DNA from 2 places in the Selenomonas sp. genome. Region 1 is predicted to be linked to the other one. Evidence: predicted binding sites of a transcription regulator. Region 1 holds the regulator's gene; the other holds the start of a gene.
What was found. Region 1 encodes HrcA, which represses chaperone genes, less so after heat shock. Its sites were predicted from a motif close to TGTTAGCACTCNNNNNNNNNGAGTGCTAACA; they were not measured.
Positions count from the first base shown of each region.

Region 1 (8,107 bases):
CGACATATCGAGAAAGCGCAAGCTGCTCGAAAAGCAGAAGGAAGGCAAGAAGCGCATGAAGGCGGTCGGCAGCGTCGAAGTGCCGCAGGAAGCCTTCATGGCGATTCTGAAGATCGACTGATTCCCGCGAGGTCCTGCGATTCCTTTTGCTGCGGGAACTGCCGAGCGGCGGAGACAAGCGAGAATCCGGAAGGAAAAGGGGGCTCCGGCATGGGCGATTTCGGCGTGTATGTTCACATTCCCTTCTGCCGCCGCAAGTGCTTTTACTGCGATTTCCCCTCATACGCAGGAGAAGAGCAATGGATGAGCCGCTATCGAAAAGCCCTGTGCCGCGAGATTGCGGCGCAGGGCTGTCGTCGTTTGCAGGAAGGAGCGGTGCGTACCCTCTACATCGGCGGCGGCACGCCGACGGCGCTTTTGGCAGACGACCTTCTCGCTGTCATCTGCGCCCTGCGCGAGAGCTTTCGACTGATGGGCGGGGAGGAATTCACCGTCGAAGCGAACCCCGGCACGGTGGACGCGGCGCTTCTCAAGCGGCTCTTGGCGGCGGGCGTCAACCGTCTGAGCTTCGGCGTGCAGTCGTTTTCCGACGCGCTGCTCTCTGCCATCGGGCGCATGCATACGGCGCGGGAAGCGGAAGATGCTGTGCGCATGGCGAAAGAAGCAGGATTTCGCGTGAGCCTCGACCTCATGTACGGACTGCCTGGACAGACGCTTGCCGATCTCAAAGACAGTGTGGCGCGAGCCGCTGCGCTCGACATCGGTCACATCTCCGTCTATGGACTTGTCGTTGAGGACGGCACGCCGTTCGCCCGCATGGAAGAGACGGGACGGCTTCATCTGCCGACGGATGACGAGTGCGGCGATATGTACGACTATATCACGGCGGAACTGCCGCGCCTCGGCTATCATCGCTATGAGATCTCGAATTACGCGAAAGCGGGTGAAGAGAGCCGCCACAACCTCGCCTATTGGCAGGACGTGCCCTACATCGGTCTCGGCGCAGCGGCGCACTCGTATTGGCGAGGGCGGCGCATGGAGAACGAGAAGGGTCTTTGCCGCTACATCGCCTGCATCGAGGCGGGACTGTCGCCTGCGAGGGAAGAAAAGCCTTGCTCGCGCGAAAGCCACATCGAAGAATTCGCCTTCCTTGCGCTTCGCACGGCGTATGGCATTGATAAATGCCGCTTTCGCGAGACATTCGCCTCGGATGTGCGCGAGGTCTACGGCGGAGTGATCGCGCGATTGCAGACGGCGGGACTTGTCGAAGAGACGGCGGCGAGCATTCGGCTGACGGCGCAGGGCATGAAGTTCGGCAACCGCGCCTTTGAAGAATTTTTGTTGGAGAGGGATGAAATTCATGGGGAAGAATGATTACGAAACGCCCTTGGACGCTGAAGGATGGGGCGAGCTTTACAATGAAGCGATGTTGGAGCGGGTCGTATAAATGGTGCGGAACGATATGCTTATGTCATGGAGCCGCAAGATGATTGCGATGACGCAGCCCGGTGATCGTGTGCTGGAAATCGGCTGCGGCAGCGGTGAGACATCTTTGGCGCTTGCTTTGGCAGGACGGCGTGCGACGGCGCTCGACTATTCGAAGGCGAGCGTCGCCTTGGTGCAGCGTGCGGCGGAAGTGCTGGGCATCTCTCTTGATGTGCGTCTCGTCGATGCGACACAGAAGCTGCCCTTTCCCGATGGAAGTTTTGACTTTGCCTTTCAAGCGGGTTTGCTGGAACACTTTCAAAAAGAGGAGCGCATTCGCCTTCTCGACCTTTGGCGTCCTGTTTGTCGCACAATGATATCCATGATACCTAACGCACATTCCCTCGCCTATCATGCGGGAAAATATATGATGGAAAAAGCGGGCGTCTGGCCGTGGGGCTTGGAGATGCCGCAGGATTCTCTGCTCGATGAGTTTTTGCTCGCAGGCTATGGCAATGTTCGCGAGGATACCATAGACGCTATGCATGCAGTGCAGGCGTTTCTGCCCGAGGGGCATTATCTGCGCATAGCATTGGAGCGCTGGTTCACGGAGAATCCTGATGCGGGCATCATGGGGCAGGGGTATCTGCTCCTTACCGTGGGAGAAAATCTAGGGAATCACTGATAAATTCAGCCGCCCATCTTCACACATCTACGCGGTCCTCTCGTCGTCGACAATTCCTCGACGTAGCACCGCTACGCCTGCGGTTTGTCTCCTTACTGAGTCGTCCAAGAGCCAAGTCCGAAGGACGCAGGCGATTGGGCAACGGCTCGTATGCGAAAACGTCCCAAGAATGCAAGCGCGAAGTGCGCCGCATGATTGGTCGACGTTGACCGCCATAGGCACAGCGCATCTGTGCAAATCTGGGCAACTTCATTTTATCAGCGTTTCCCTAGAGCTATAGGAAAGCGCAGTCGTGTTTCCTTAAAGTTTCTTAGGGATTTTACGATAATAATAGAAAGGAAAGGAGCGATTTCGATGGATATGAGCATAGCGGCGATGTCGGTCGATATGAACCAGGCACGCTTTACGCAGCAGCTTGGCATCTCTGTCATGAAGATGGCGATGGATACGACGGAAGAAGCTGTGGGCGAGATGTTGGAAAGTCTCGACCCTGCGGTCGGCAACAATATTGATATCTCGGTATGAAAAAGGGGGTTGCTGCACAAAATGTGCGGCAGCCCCTTTTTGCTGTATTCAATCGTTTTTACAGAAGCCTAGCCAATCGGTCTGCACCTTTGGCTTGACCTCTTGGACTTTCATGGGAAAACTTTTTTGCGAAAGACAAAAAAGATGTTGACTTTTTGACTTTTGTCGTGTATATTTGACTCATGGGTTAGCACTCAAGACGATTGAGTGCTAACAGCATGAGCTACACGCACAAACGTCCACTTTGTGGACAAAAGTGCGCCGCCCTTAATGAAAGTTAGCCAATCAGCCTGCGCCTTTGGCTTGGCTTCTTGGACTTTCATAGTAAACTACACGCACTAAAAAAATTTTCTCAGAGGAGGTGTGAGAATGCTTGATGAAAGGAAGCGGCGCGTTTTGCGGGCGGTGGTCGATGACTACATCTCGTCGGCGGAGCCTGTCGGTTCGCGCACGGTGGCGCGGCGGCACGATCTCGGCGTCAGTCCGGCGACGATTCGCAATGAGATGGCGGATCTTGAGGATATGGGCTACTTGGAGCATTTGCACACGTCCTCGGGGCGAATCCCGTCATCGAAGGGGTATCGCCTCTATGTGGACGATCTGCTCTCGCCCACGCCGATTGACGCGCGTGAGAGGGCGCTGATCGATCAATGGTATCGAAAGCGCGTGAAGCGCATCGAGAGCGTCTTTCAGGAAACGGCGAAGATCATTTCGCGTGTGACGAAGAATCTCGCACTCGTACTTGCGCCGCAGCTTGCCGAGGCTTCTTTTCGCACGCTGCAGTTTCTGCCGCTCGGCGAAGGGCGCGTCATCGCCGTCTTGATGACGGACGCAGGCTTCGTGGAGAACCGCGTCGTCAAGATGCCGAAGGGTGCGCGGTTCCAAGATTTCCAGCGCATGGCGGAAGTCATCAACCGATGTCTGTCGGGCGAGAAGCTTTCTTCCATCGGTGCAGCCGCCTTGAAGCGTATACGCGCCGAGGTCATGGATGAGTCGCTTTATCAGGCAGCGTTGGAGCTGATCTACGAAGCGCTCGACGAGGAGCGAAAGGAGCAAAGGCTCTACCTCGGCGGCACGACCGAGATGCTTGCGCAGCCGGAATTTCGCGATGTGGCGCGTGTACGCTCGATTCTCTCGATGCTCGAAGAGGAAGATTTCGTCAAAGGGGTCTTGCAGAAGAAGGCGCGGGAAGGGCTTGTCGTCACGATCGGCCGCGAGAACGAGTACAGCGGCATCGAGGATTGCAGCATCATTCGCGCGACGTACCACTTGGACGGCGAGTGCCTGGGTACGATCGCCGTTTTAGGGCCGACGCGCATGGAGTACGGCAAGGCGATGGCGCTCTTGGGTTATCTGAACCGCCATATCGCTGCGCTCGTGCAGCCTTTCCGCTGGTAGCGGCATAGCATGAAATACGAGGTGAAGGGAATGCCATCATTCATGAAGGATGAGTTGAAGAAGAAGGACGAGGAAAAGCTCGAAGAGATGAAGCGCGAGATCGACGAGGCAGAGTTGGCGGGAGAAGCAGCGGACGATACTGGCGAGGAGACTGCCGAAGGGAGCCATGAGGGTACCGAAGAGGCGGAAAATGGCGCGGACGATCCGGCGAAGCGTGCGGAAAAGCTCGAAGCCGATCTGGCGGAAAAGGACGCACAAATGCTGCGCCTGCGCGCGGACTTCGACAACTTCCGCCGCCGTTCGGCGAAGGAGCGCGAAGAGCTTGCCGCCGTCGTCACGCAGGGCATCCTCACGGATATGCTGCCGCTTCTTGATAACTTCGAGCGTGCGCTTTTAGCCGAAGGTTCTGGCCTCGACAGCTTCCGCGCAGGCGTCTCCATGATCTACAAGCAGATGACAGAAGCGTTCGCGAAGAACGGCTTGGAGGTCATTGATACAAAGGACAAGAAGTTCGATCCGAATTTCCATCAGGCGGTCATGCGCGTGCAGGATCCCGAGAAGGAGGACGATACGATCGAGCAGGAGCTGCAAAAAGGCTACATGGTAAAGGGGCGCGTCATACGTCCGAGCATGGTGCAGGTCGTTTCAAATTAAGGCAAATAGAGGAAACTCTTTTTATAGATATGAACATTTAGGAGGAATTCATCATGGCAAAAGCAATCGGCATCGATTTAGGTACTACGAACTCCGTCGTCTCCGTCATGGAGGGCGGCAAGCCCGTCGTCATCACGAATCCGGAGGGCAGCCGCCTGACGCCGTCCGTCGTCGGCTTCACGAAGACGGGCGAGCGTCTCGTCGGTCAGCTCGCCAAGCGGCAGGCGGTATCGAACCCCGACCGCACGATCGCGTCGATCAAGCGTCACATGGGTGAAAAAGACTACAAGGTTTCCATTGACGGCAAGGACTACACGCCGCCGGAGATCTCGGCGATGGTTCTGCAGAAGCTCAAGGCGGATGCGGAAGCCTACCTCGGCGAGACGGTGACGCAGGCGGTCATCACGGTGCCGGCGTACTTCAACGACAGCCAGCGCCAGGCGACGAAGGACGCGGGCAAGATCGCGGGTCTTGATGTCCTGCGCATCGTCAACGAGCCGACGGCGGCTTCGCTGGCGTACGGCGTCGACAAGGGCGGTGAGCATACGGTTCTCGTCTTTGACTTGGGCGGCGGCACGTTCGACGTCTCGATCCTCGAACTCAGCGAGGGTATGGTCGAGGTCAAGGCGACGAGCGGCGACACGCACTTGGGCGGCGACGACTTTGACCACGCCGTCATGAACTGGATGGTCGAGGAGTTCAAGAAGGAGAACGGCATTGATCTCTCCGCTGACAAGATGAGCGCACAGCGCCTTCTGGAAGCGGCAGAAAAGGCGAAGATCGAGCTTTCGAGCATGATGGAGACGCCGATCAATCTGCCGTTCATCACGGCGGACGCCACGGGGCCGAAGCATCTTGATTTGAAGCTCACGCGCGCCAAGTTTGATGAGCTTACGCACGATCTCGTCGAGCGCACGATGGGGCCGACGCGTCAGGCGATGTCGGATGCGGGTCTTTCGGCATCGGACATCGACAAGGTTCTTCTCGTCGGCGGTTCGTCGCGCATCCCTGCCGTGCAGGAAGCCATCAAGGGCTACTTCGGCAAGGAGCCGGATCGCAGCGTGAACCCGGACGAGTGCGTTTCCATCGGCGCGGCGATTCAGGCGGGCATCATTGTCGGCGAGGTCAAGGACATGCTGCTCCTCGACGTCACGCCGCTCTCTCTGGGGATTGAGACCTTGGGCGGCGTTTCGACGAAGCTCATCGAGCGCAATACGACGATTCCTGTCCGGAAGAGCCAGGTCTTCTCGACGGCGGCGGACAACCAGCCGTCGGTTGACATCCACGTCCTGCAGGGCGAGCGCGAGATGGCTGCGGGCAACAAGACGCTCGGACGCTTCGAGCTCTCCGACATCCCGCCGGCGCCGCGCGGCGTTCCCCGCATCGAGGTCGCCTTCGACATCGACGCGAACGGCATCGTGCACGTCTCCGCGAAGGATCTCGGCACGGGCAAGGAGCAGAAGATCACGATCCAGTCCGACAGCGGCATGAGCAAGGACGACATCGACCGCATGGTCAAGGAAGCGCAGGCGCATGAGGCGGAGGACAAGAAGCAGAAGGAGACCGTAGAGGTCAGAAACCGCGCCGATTCGGCTGTCTATCAGGCGGAGAAGGCGATTAAGGATCTCGGCGACAAGGTCGACAAGGCGAAGGCGGACGAAGTGCAGGCGGCGGCCGACAAGGTCAAGGAAGCGCTGAGGGGCACGGATACGGACGCCATCAAGAAGGCGACGGAAGAGCTGGAAAAGCCGCTCTATGAGATGAGCGCGGCGGCGTACCAGCAGGCGGGCGGCGCAGAAGCCGCAGCAGGCGCGGGTGCAGCTCCCGGTGCAGGTGCGGCGGACGCAGGTGCGAAGAGCGAGGACGACAATGTCGTCGACGCCGAGTACACGGAAGTCAAGGACGACAAGAAATAAGCGTAAGAAGTGACGGAGAGTGTGGAGCGTGGAGTTCATGCTCCGCACTCTTTTGACGATAAAGGACAGGCGCACTGAGCGCTGTGAGGTGTTTATTGTGAGCGAGAAACGCGATTACTATGAGGTGCTCGGCCTCTCCAAAGGCGCTTCGGATGCGGACATCAAGAAGGCGTTCAAGAAGATGGCGCGCAAGTACCATCCCGATTTGAACCGCGACAACCCGAAGGAAGCCGCCGAGAAGTTCAAGGAGGTCAACGAGGCCTATCAAGTCCTCTCCGATCCGCAGAAGAAATCGACGTACGATCAGTTTGGCCACGCGGCGTTTGACGGTGCGGGCGGCGGAGCGGGAGGCGCAGGGGGCTTCGGCGGTTTCGGCGGCGGCTTCGGCGGCTTTGGCGGCGGCATGGGCGGTTTCGGCATGGACGACATCATGGACGCCTTCTTCGGCGGCGGCGGTCGCCGCCGCGGGCCGAAAGGCCCTGAGCCGGGCAACGACCTGCGCTACGACTTGGAAATCACCTTCGAAGAAGCGGCGTTCGGCAAGGAGGTCGAGCTGACGGTTCCGCGCACGGAGAACTGTGACGCATGTCACGGCACGGGCGCTGCCGAGGGAACGAAGCCCGAGACGTGTCCCGACTGCCACGGCACGGGTCAGGTGCAGAAGGCACAGCGCACGCCGCTCGGCAATTTCATGACCTCGCGTCCGTGCAGCCGCTGCGGCGGCACGGGGCAGGTCGTCAAGAATCCATGCAAGAAGTGCGGCGGCACGGGTCACACGCGCGTCAGCCGCAAGATCGAGGTCAAGATCCCTGCGGGCATCGACGAGGGGCAGCGCGTGCGCATCTCGGGCGGCGGCGAAGCGGGGCAGCGCGGCGGCCCGAACGGCGATCTCTACGTCTATATCTATGTGAAGCATCACAAGCTGTTCAAGCGGAGCGGCGCGGACGTCATCAGCGAGGTGCCGATCTCCTTCGTGCAGGCGGCGCTCGGCGATACGATCGAAGTGCCGACCATCGACGGCAAGGCGGAACTGAAGATTCCTGCGGGCATCCAGTCGGGCACGGTGCTGAGGATGCGCGGCAAGGGCATCCCGCATCTAAGAGGCACGGGGCGCGGCGATCAGCATGTGCGCGTCAAGGTCTTGACGCCGCAGAAGCTTACGAGCAAGCAGAAGGACGCCTTGAAGGCATTCGGCGACCTATGCGGCGAAAGTGTCAATCCCGAGCAGAAGACGTTCAAGGATACGCTGAAGAGTTTCTTTAAGTGATCCGGATGGAGCCGTGATTCCTTAAGGCGTTTGCTGCAGGATGAAGTGCGCTTTTTCGGGAATACGGTGATCGAGGGAGTCGCTTCGGCGGCTCCTTTTTTGCATCCTTTGCGTGCGGATGAAGAAAAAATTTCGTATGTTGTAAAAGACAGGGATATTTTCCTTTGCATGGTTGACGCAGCGTCGTCTCTGTAGTAATCTACTGAGGAATAAAAGGAAGAGGAAACAGCAGGATGT
Region 1 is NZ_DBHIUY010000002.1:161,642-169,748, reverse strand. It holds gene lepA (translation elongation factor 4) at 1-121, shown strand, start outside; gene hemW (radical SAM family heme chaperone HemW) at 211-1,374, shown strand; gene ACO5Z0_RS02715 (class I SAM-dependent methyltransferase) at 1,448-2,110, shown strand; gene ACO5Z0_RS02710 (YjfB family protein) at 2,465-2,635, shown strand; gene hrcA (heat-inducible transcriptional repressor HrcA) at 3,005-4,033, shown strand; gene grpE (nucleotide exchange factor GrpE) at 4,064-4,687, shown strand; gene dnaK (molecular chaperone DnaK) at 4,741-6,603, shown strand; gene dnaJ (molecular chaperone DnaJ) at 6,701-7,870, shown strand.

Region 2 (8,107 bases), on a different contig from region 1:
AAGCGCATCGTTTCTGAGGCGGCGCAGCAGGACATCCAGCGTGCGCAGGCGGCGCGTCAGCATTTTGCTATCGAACGTCAGAAGCGCATGGATTTCAAGGAGCAGGCAGAAGCGAAGCTTGAGGAGACGAAGAAGCTCGCGATCGGCGCCGAGATCGTTCAAGGTACGTTGGAGCGCACGGCGGAGCTTAAGGTCGGCTCGAACATGCGGGAGCTGATGAACGTCGAAGTCCTCGTCGAGGACGACAAGGTCGTTGCGATCCGTGGCTGACGGGCGTGTTGTCATCGGCAAGGCGGGGGCGCCGCATGGGCTGAAGGGCGAGCTGCGCGTGATTCCCTTGACGGACTTTCCCGAACGGTTCGAGTCCCTGCGCGAGGTGCTTATCGGCGAACGGATCTTCCATGTCGAGCGGGTCCACTATCATCGTCAATTTGTGCTTTTGACGCTTGCCGAGTGCAGCTCGCGTGAAGCGGCGGCAAAGCTGACGGGCGAGCTTCTGCGCGTCGCGAGAAAAGACGCTGCGCCGCTCGCTGAGGGCGAGTTCTATACGTTTGACATCATCGGTCTTGCAGCGCTCGATATGGACGGCAAACGGCTGGGGGCGGTCAGCCATGTTCTCAAGACGGGCAGCAACGACGTCTATGTGGTGAAGAAGCCTGACGGCGCGGAGCTGCTTGTGCCGGCGCTGAAAAAGGTTGTGCGCGAAATCAATATCGCTGAGGGATTTTTGCGCGTGGATTTGCAGGAAGAGTTGGACAGCCGTGCGGATTGATATTGTAACACTGTTCCCGATGATGTTCGAGGCGGTGTTTGGCGAGAGCATCATCAAGCGCGCCCGTCAAAAGGGGCTGCTTGATATACGCTTGACGCAGCTTCGGGACTTTGCCTTTGATAAGCACAGGCAGGTCGATGATTCGCCTTTCGGCGGCGGCAGCGGCATGGTCTTGAAGCCAGAACCGATGTTTCGCGCCGTACGCTCGATCTTGGCGAACAGCACGGCAAAGCGGCGGCGCATCGTGCTCTTGTGTCCGAGCGGCGCGACCTTCACGCAGGCGAAGGCGAAGGAACTGGCGCAAGAGGAACAGCTGATTTTTCTCTCGGGTCATTACGAGGGCTTTGATGCACGCATCCATGTGCATTTGGCAGATGAGGCGCTTTCCATCGGCGATTTTGTGCTGACGGGCGGCGAGCTGCCTGCGATGGTCGTCGTCGACGCTGTGGCTCGCATGATTCCGGGCGTCCTCGGTTCGGATGAATCGGCGCCGACGGATTCCTTTTACGACGGTCTTTTGGAGTTCCCGCAGTATACGAGACCGAGTACGTTTGAAGGCATGGAAGTGCCGCAGGTGCTTCTGTCGGGCGATCACGCGAAGATTCGCGCATGGCGGCGCAGGGAATCGCTTCGCATCACATACGAGCGGCGTCCCGAGCTATTGGAACAAGCGTGCCTAACAGCGCAGGATAGGCGTTTCTTGGCGGACTTGAAGGACACGCTGCATTGAGCTGTTGGAACAACCGCTGCATTATACGAGGGGCTTGTGTCATGCAGATTTTTTGCTAAAAGGTCAAAAAATCAAAAAAAGTCCTTGACTATTTATCGAAAAATGAGTAATATAAGAGCTGTGATTAGCACTCAAGCAATGCGAGTGCTAACAAAAAGATTTTAGGAAGAGCTGATTTGTCAGCGCTTCCGTTGATTTGGGAGGAAGATAAACATGATCAAGCCATTGGGCGACAGAGTTGTCATCAAGGTTTCGGAAGGCGATATGAAGACGGCGAGCGGCATCGTACTGCCGGACACGGCGAAGGAGAAGCCGCAGGAAGGCGAAGTCGTCGCAGTCGGCACGGGCAAGATGCTCGACAACGGCACGCGTGCGCAGATGGAAGTCAAGACGGGCGACAAGGTTATCTTCTCGAAGTACTCGGGTTCTGAAGTCAAGGTCGACGAGCAGAACTACCTGATCGTTCGCGAGAGCGACATCCTCGCGGTTCTCTGAGATTTGTCTGAGAGAGCGCAGCTTCGATAGATTCGTAGATATTGGGAGGTTTTATCATGGCAAAGCAGGTTTTGTTCAATGAAGAAGCGCGCCGTGCGCTCGGCAAGGGCGTCGACGCTTTGGCGAATGCCGTAAAGGTCACGCTTGGACCTAAGGGCCGCAACGTCGTTCTCGACAAGAAGTTCGGCGCACCGACGATCACGAACGACGGCGTGACGATTGCGAAGGACATCGAGCTCGAAGATCCGTTTGAGAACATGGGCGCACAGCTCGTCAAGGAAGTCGCGACGAAGACGAACGACATCGCGGGCGACGGCACGACGACGGCTACACTTCTCGCGCAGGCGATGATCCACGAGGGCATGAGGAACGTCGCTGCGGGCGCGAACCCGATGATCCTCAAGAAGGGCATCGACCAGGCGGTCAAGAAGCTCGTCGATGAGATCAAGAGCAACTCGAAGAAGGTCGAGGGCAAGGCGGCGATCGCGCAGGTCGCGGCGATTTCCTCGGGCGACGAGGAAGTCGGCGAGCTGATCGCCGAGGCGATGGAGAAGGTCGGCAAGGACGGCGTCATCACGGTCGAGGAGTCGAAGTCTATGGACACGAACCTCTCGGTCGTCGAGGGTATGCAGTTCGACCGCGGCTATATCTCCCCCTACATGGTCACGGACACGGACAAGATGGAAGCCGTTCTCGACAATCCGTACATCCTCATCACGGATCGCAAGATTTCGGCGATTGCCGACATCCTGCCGATTCTTGAGAAGGTCGTAAAGCAGGGCAAGGAACTGATGATCATCGCCGAGGATCTCGACGGTGAGGCGCTTGCGACGCTCGTCGTCAACAAGCTGCGCGGCACGTTCAAGGCGCTTGCCGTCAAGGCTCCGGGCTTCGGCGACCGCCGCAAGGCGATGCTCGAAGACATCGCTATCCTGACGGGCGGTACGGTCATCTCCGAGGAAGTCGGCAGGAAGCTCGACAGCGTCGAGATCGAAGATCTCGGTCAGGCGCGTCAGGTTCGCTCCTCGAAGGAGGAGACGACGATCGTCGACGGTTCGGGCGATAAGGCTGCGATCGACGCACGCGTCGAGCAGATCAAAAAGCAGGTCGCAGAGACGACTTCGGACTTCGACAAGGAGAAGCTGCAGGAGCGCCTCGCAAAGCTCGCGGGCGGCGTCGCCGTCATCGAGATCGGCGCTGCGACCGAGGTCGAGATGAAGGACAAGAAGCTCCGCATCGAGGACGCGCTGAACGCTACGCGTGCGGCGGTCGAAGAGGGCATCGTCGCCGGCGGCGGCACGACGTTCGTCGATATCCTGCCTGCACTTGATGCATTGAATGCCGAAGGCGATGTGCAGACGGGCATCAACATCGTGAAGCGCGCCGTCGAGGAGCCGGTTCGCCAGATTGCGAACAACGCAGGTCTCGAAGGTTCCGTCGTCGTCGAAAATGTCAAGAAGTCGGCGAACGGCACGGGCTTCAACGCTTTGACCGGCGAGTATGTTGACATGATCGGCGCGGGCATCGTCGACCCGGCGAAGGTCACGCGCTCCGCTCTGCAGAATGCGGCGAGCATCGCGGCGATGGTTCTGACGACGGAGACGCTTGTGGCAGATAAGCCGGAGAAGGAGCCTCCGATGCCGATGGGCGCACCGGGCATGGGCGGCGGTATGCCGGGTATGATGTAAGGCGGCAATCCCCTCGCAAACAAATTGAAATAGAAAAGCTTCCTGCTGCAATTTGCGGCAGGAAGCTTTTTTGTGTGTCCGTATTTTTTTAGCTGCGGCTCTTCGCAAGCCAGGCGTTCATGGCGGCGACGAAGACGAGGGAGAAGAGGACGAGAGCCGTTGCCCATTGGAAGGCGAGGTCGTAGTCGTTCGCCTGCACGGCGGCGTAGATCGCTGTGGACATCGTCTGCGTCGTGCCGGGGACGTTGCCCGCGAACATGATCGTCGCGCCGAATTCGCCGAGCGCACGCGTGAACGTCAGCACGAGTCCCGCAACGATGCCGTGCTTGGCGTTCGGCACGAGGATGCGCCAGAAGATGCGCCACTCGGAGATACCGAGCGTGCGCGCCGCGTAGACGATGTTCTTGTCAAGCTGCTCGAAGGCGCCGCGCGCCGTGCGGTACATGAGGGGCAGCGAGACGACGACGGCGGCGATGACGGTCGCCTTCCAGGTGAAGACGAGCGGCACGCCGAAGTCGAGGAGCAACTGTCCGAGGGGGCTTTTCCTGCCGAATACGAGCAGCAGGAAGAAGCCGACGACGGTCGGCGGAAGCACCAGGGGCAATGTGATGACGGCGTCGGCAATGCCTTGGAATCGCCTCATGTGGAGGACGGCGTAGGCGAGGGCGATGCCGAGGAAGAAGGAGATGAAGGTGGCGGCTGTCGCCGTCTTCAAGGTGATCCAAAAGGGAGAAAATTCCATGTGCGCCTCCTATCGTTCGAGCAAGATGAGTCGATCGGCGGGAAAATGCAGATAGAATTCTTTCTGCCCCAGCCCTTGCCAAGCGATTTTTTCAATCTCCCAACGCACGGGCGCGGCGTCCGAATCCGCCGTCTTCGCCATGACGAGGTAGGAAAAAGCATCCTCGATGATCTGCACGGTCTCCATGCGCGGCGTGTTTTCCGCCGCTTCTTCGCGCAGGGAAAAGAAGTGGGCGCGGATGCCGACATAGCGGAGGTTCTCGGGCACGGGGGCGGCAGAGTGCAGCGTGATTTGCCAGTCCTCGGCGAAGAGCTCATGCTCTGCCGTGCGGCGTGCGCGGGAGATATTCTTGCAGCCCGTGAGGAGCGCCGCCGCGCGCGTGCCGGGCTGCTCGAAGAGCGCGTGCTTCGTGCCGAGCGATTCGAGGGCGCCGCCGCTCAGGACGGCGATGCGGTCGGCGAGGCGGTAGGCTTCGCCGCGGTCGTGCGAGACGAGGACGGCGGCGCGTCCGTAGGAGTCGAAGAGGTGCAGCAGCTCCAGCTCCAATTGCCACTTGAGGTAGCTGTCGAGCGCGGAAAACGGCTCGTCGAGCAGCAGCAGTTCGGCGTCGGAGGCGAGGATGCGCGCGAACGCCGTGCGCTGTTTCTGCCCGCCCGAAAGCTCCTTGGGGTAGGAGTTTTCGAGTCCCGCAAGCGAAAAGCGCGCAAGCTCCCTTTTGAGGAGCTTGCGCTTTTCTTCTTTCGTGCCGTGCGCCGAAAACGTGATGTTCTCGGCGACGGTCATGTTGGGAAAGAGGGCGTAGTCTTGGAACAGGTAGCCGACGCGGCGCTTCTGCGGCGCGAGGTTGACGCCCTTTTCGCTGTCGAAGAGCGTGCGCCCGTTGAGCAGGATGCGTCCCTCATCGGGCTTTTCGATGCCCGCGATGCACTTCAAGGTCATGCTCTTGCCGCAGCCTGAAGCGCCGAGCAGCGCGAGCACTTCGTCGCGCACGGAAAATTCCACGGCAAGATCGAAGCCGCGCAGTTTCTTGCGAATCTTGACTTCAAGTTCCATTATTTTCCGGCGGCTTTGAAGCCGTACTTTTCAAGGATCGCCATGCCCTTTTCCGAGGAAACGAAGTCGAGGAAGGATTTCGCCTCGTCCATGTGCTTCGTGTCCTTCAAGATGGCAGCGGGATAGATGACGGGCTTGTGCGAGCCTGCCGGAGCCTTCGCTGCGACCTTAACCTTGTCGGAAATGGCGGCGTCCGTCGCGTAGACGACGCCGCAGTCCGCGTCGCCCGTCTCCGTCCACGAGAGAACCTGACGCACGTCGGAGCCGTAGACCGCCTTGGCCTTCACCTGGTCGAGGATGCCGAGCTTCGTGAGGATTTCCTCTGTGTACTGGCCGACAGGAACGCCCTTCGGCTCGCCGAGTGCAACGCGAGAAACCGTAGGAGTCGCAAGCGCGTCAAAGGCGGTGATTGCCTTGCCGCCATCCTTGGGAACGATGAGCACGACCTCGTTTTCGAGGAGGTTCTTGCGCGTGCCGTCGGCGAGAAGTCCCGCCTTTTCGAGCGCATCCATCTGCTTCTGCGCCGCCGAGAAGAAGAGGTCGGCGCTGCCGCCGTTCTCAATCGCCTGCTGCAGGGCGCCGCTGCTGCCGAAGTTGAAGACGAGCTTCGTCTGAGGATGCTCCTTCGCGTACTCGGTCGCCAGCTCATTCATCGCGTCGGTCAAGCTCGCGGCAGCGGAGACCTGCAGTTCGACGGAATCTTTCTTCGCGTCCGAAGCGCTCGGTGCAGTGCCGCAGCCCGCGAGAACGAAGAGGGCGAGGCACGAGAGGAGAAGGGCGATTTTTTTCATGGAAAAACTCCTTTCTTCGGGAAAAGTCATTATATTATATTATCTTAGTATAACATAAGAAAAGCGACTTGCAGTAATATTTATCACAGCGTATCCCATATTCGACAGAAAATTTTTCATCTGTGATATTTGTTACAGGACAAATCCGAGAAAATCTTGCTATAATAAAATGGATTAGAGAAATTTAGAGAAGTGCGGATAAAAACATCCGTGTTCTTTAAGAAAATGAGATTTCCTCAGGAGGGAGATGGAGAAGTGAGCAGCATTTTCCAGAAGTTCCGTTATCTTATCCCGAAGGAGCGGACGGCGAGCGGTCACCAACAGATTCATGAGGGCGGGCGCGACTGGGAGAACATGTACCGCGACCGCTGGTCGTTCGACAAGCGGGTGCGCTCGACGCACGGTGTAAACTGTACGGGTTCGTGCAGCTGGAACATCTATGTGAAGGACGGTCTCGTGGCTTGGGAGAACCAAGCGCTCGACTATCCGGAGACTTCGCCCGACATGCCGGATTTCGAGCCTCGCGGCTGTCCGCGCGGCGCTTCGTTCTCGTGGTATCTCTACAGTCCGCTGCGCATCAAGTACCCGTATCTCAGGAGCGATCTCGCCGAGCTTTGGCGCGAGGCGAAGAAGAGCCATAAGACGGCGCTTGAGGCGTGGCGCAGCATCGCCGACGACCCTGCGAAGAAGAAGCGCTACAAGGCGGCGCGCGGCATGGGCGGCTTCGTGCGCTCGAATTGGGACGAGGTGTCGGAGCTCATCGCTTCGTCGCTTCTTTACACGGTGGAAAAGTACGGTCCGGACCGCAATTTCGGCTTTTCCGTCATTCCTGCGAAGTCGATGCTCAGCTATGCTGCAGGGCTTCGTTTCCTGCAGCTCATGGGCGGCGCGGGGCTTTCCTTCTACGACTGGTATGCCGATCTGCCGCCGGCAAGCCCGCAGGTTTGGGGCGACCAGACGGACGTGCCCGAGTCGAGCGATTGGTACAATGCGGGCTACATCATCACCTGGGGCTCGAACGTGCCGCTGACGCGCACGCCCGACGCGCATTTCTTGACGGAGGTGCGCTACAAGGGCACGAAGGTCGTCTCCGTCGCGCCCGACTACGCGGAGTCGACGACGGTCGCCGACACGTGGATCAGCCTGCACACGGGCAGCGATGCAGCTCTCGCCATGGCGATGGGGCATGTCATCCTGAAGGAGTACTACATCGACAAGGAAGTGCCTTTCTTCGTCGACTATGTGCGCCGCTTCACGGACTTCCCGTTCCTCGTGCTTCTCGACGAGAAGGAGGACGGCAGTTTCCTGCCCGGACGCTTCCTCAACGCGAAGGATATGGGACGCGCCGACGAGAAGCACGCCGACTTCAAGTTCTACGTCGTGGATGAGATGACGGAAAGGCTCGTCGTGCCGAACGGCACGATGGGCGACCGCTGGGATCGTCAGGCAAAGTGGAATCTCAAGGAAGAGGACAGCGACACGGGCGAGGCGATCAAGGCGAGGCTTTCCGTCCTCGACATCAAGGATGACGCGGTCGAAGTCACTCTGCCGTACTTCGGCACGGAGCGCGAGGAAATGCTCTTAAAGCGCATGGTGCCCGTAAAGAAGATCAAGACGGCGGCGGGCGAGCGCTTCGTGACGACGGTCTACGACTTGACGATGGCGAACTATGCGATCGATCGCGGCCTCGGCGGTGAGGCGGCTGCGTCCTACGAGGACGATGTGCCGTATACGCCGCATTGGCAGGAAAAGTACACGGGCGTCTCGCCCGAGCTTGCCATTCATACGGCGCGTGAGATGGCGGACAACTCGATCAAGACGGACGGCAGAACCATG
Region 2 is NZ_DBHIUY010000003.1:29,252-37,358, forward strand. It holds gene ACO5Z0_RS03330 (YlqD family protein) at 1-270, shown strand, start outside; gene rimM (ribosome maturation factor RimM) at 263-772, shown strand; gene trmD (tRNA (guanosine(37)-N1)-methyltransferase TrmD) at 762-1,502, shown strand; gene groES (co-chaperone GroES) at 1,716-1,997, shown strand; gene groL (chaperonin GroEL) at 2,054-3,685, shown strand; gene modB (molybdate ABC transporter permease subunit) at 3,774-4,427, opposite strand; gene ACO5Z0_RS03360 (sulfate/molybdate ABC transporter ATP-binding protein) at 4,437-5,480, opposite strand; gene modA (molybdate ABC transporter substrate-binding protein) at 5,480-6,271, opposite strand; gene ACO5Z0_RS03370 (nitrate reductase subunit alpha) at 6,527-8,107, shown strand, end outside.
Region 2: the regulator HrcA is predicted to act here: its motif matches at 1,625-1,655, upstream of groES (co-chaperone GroES).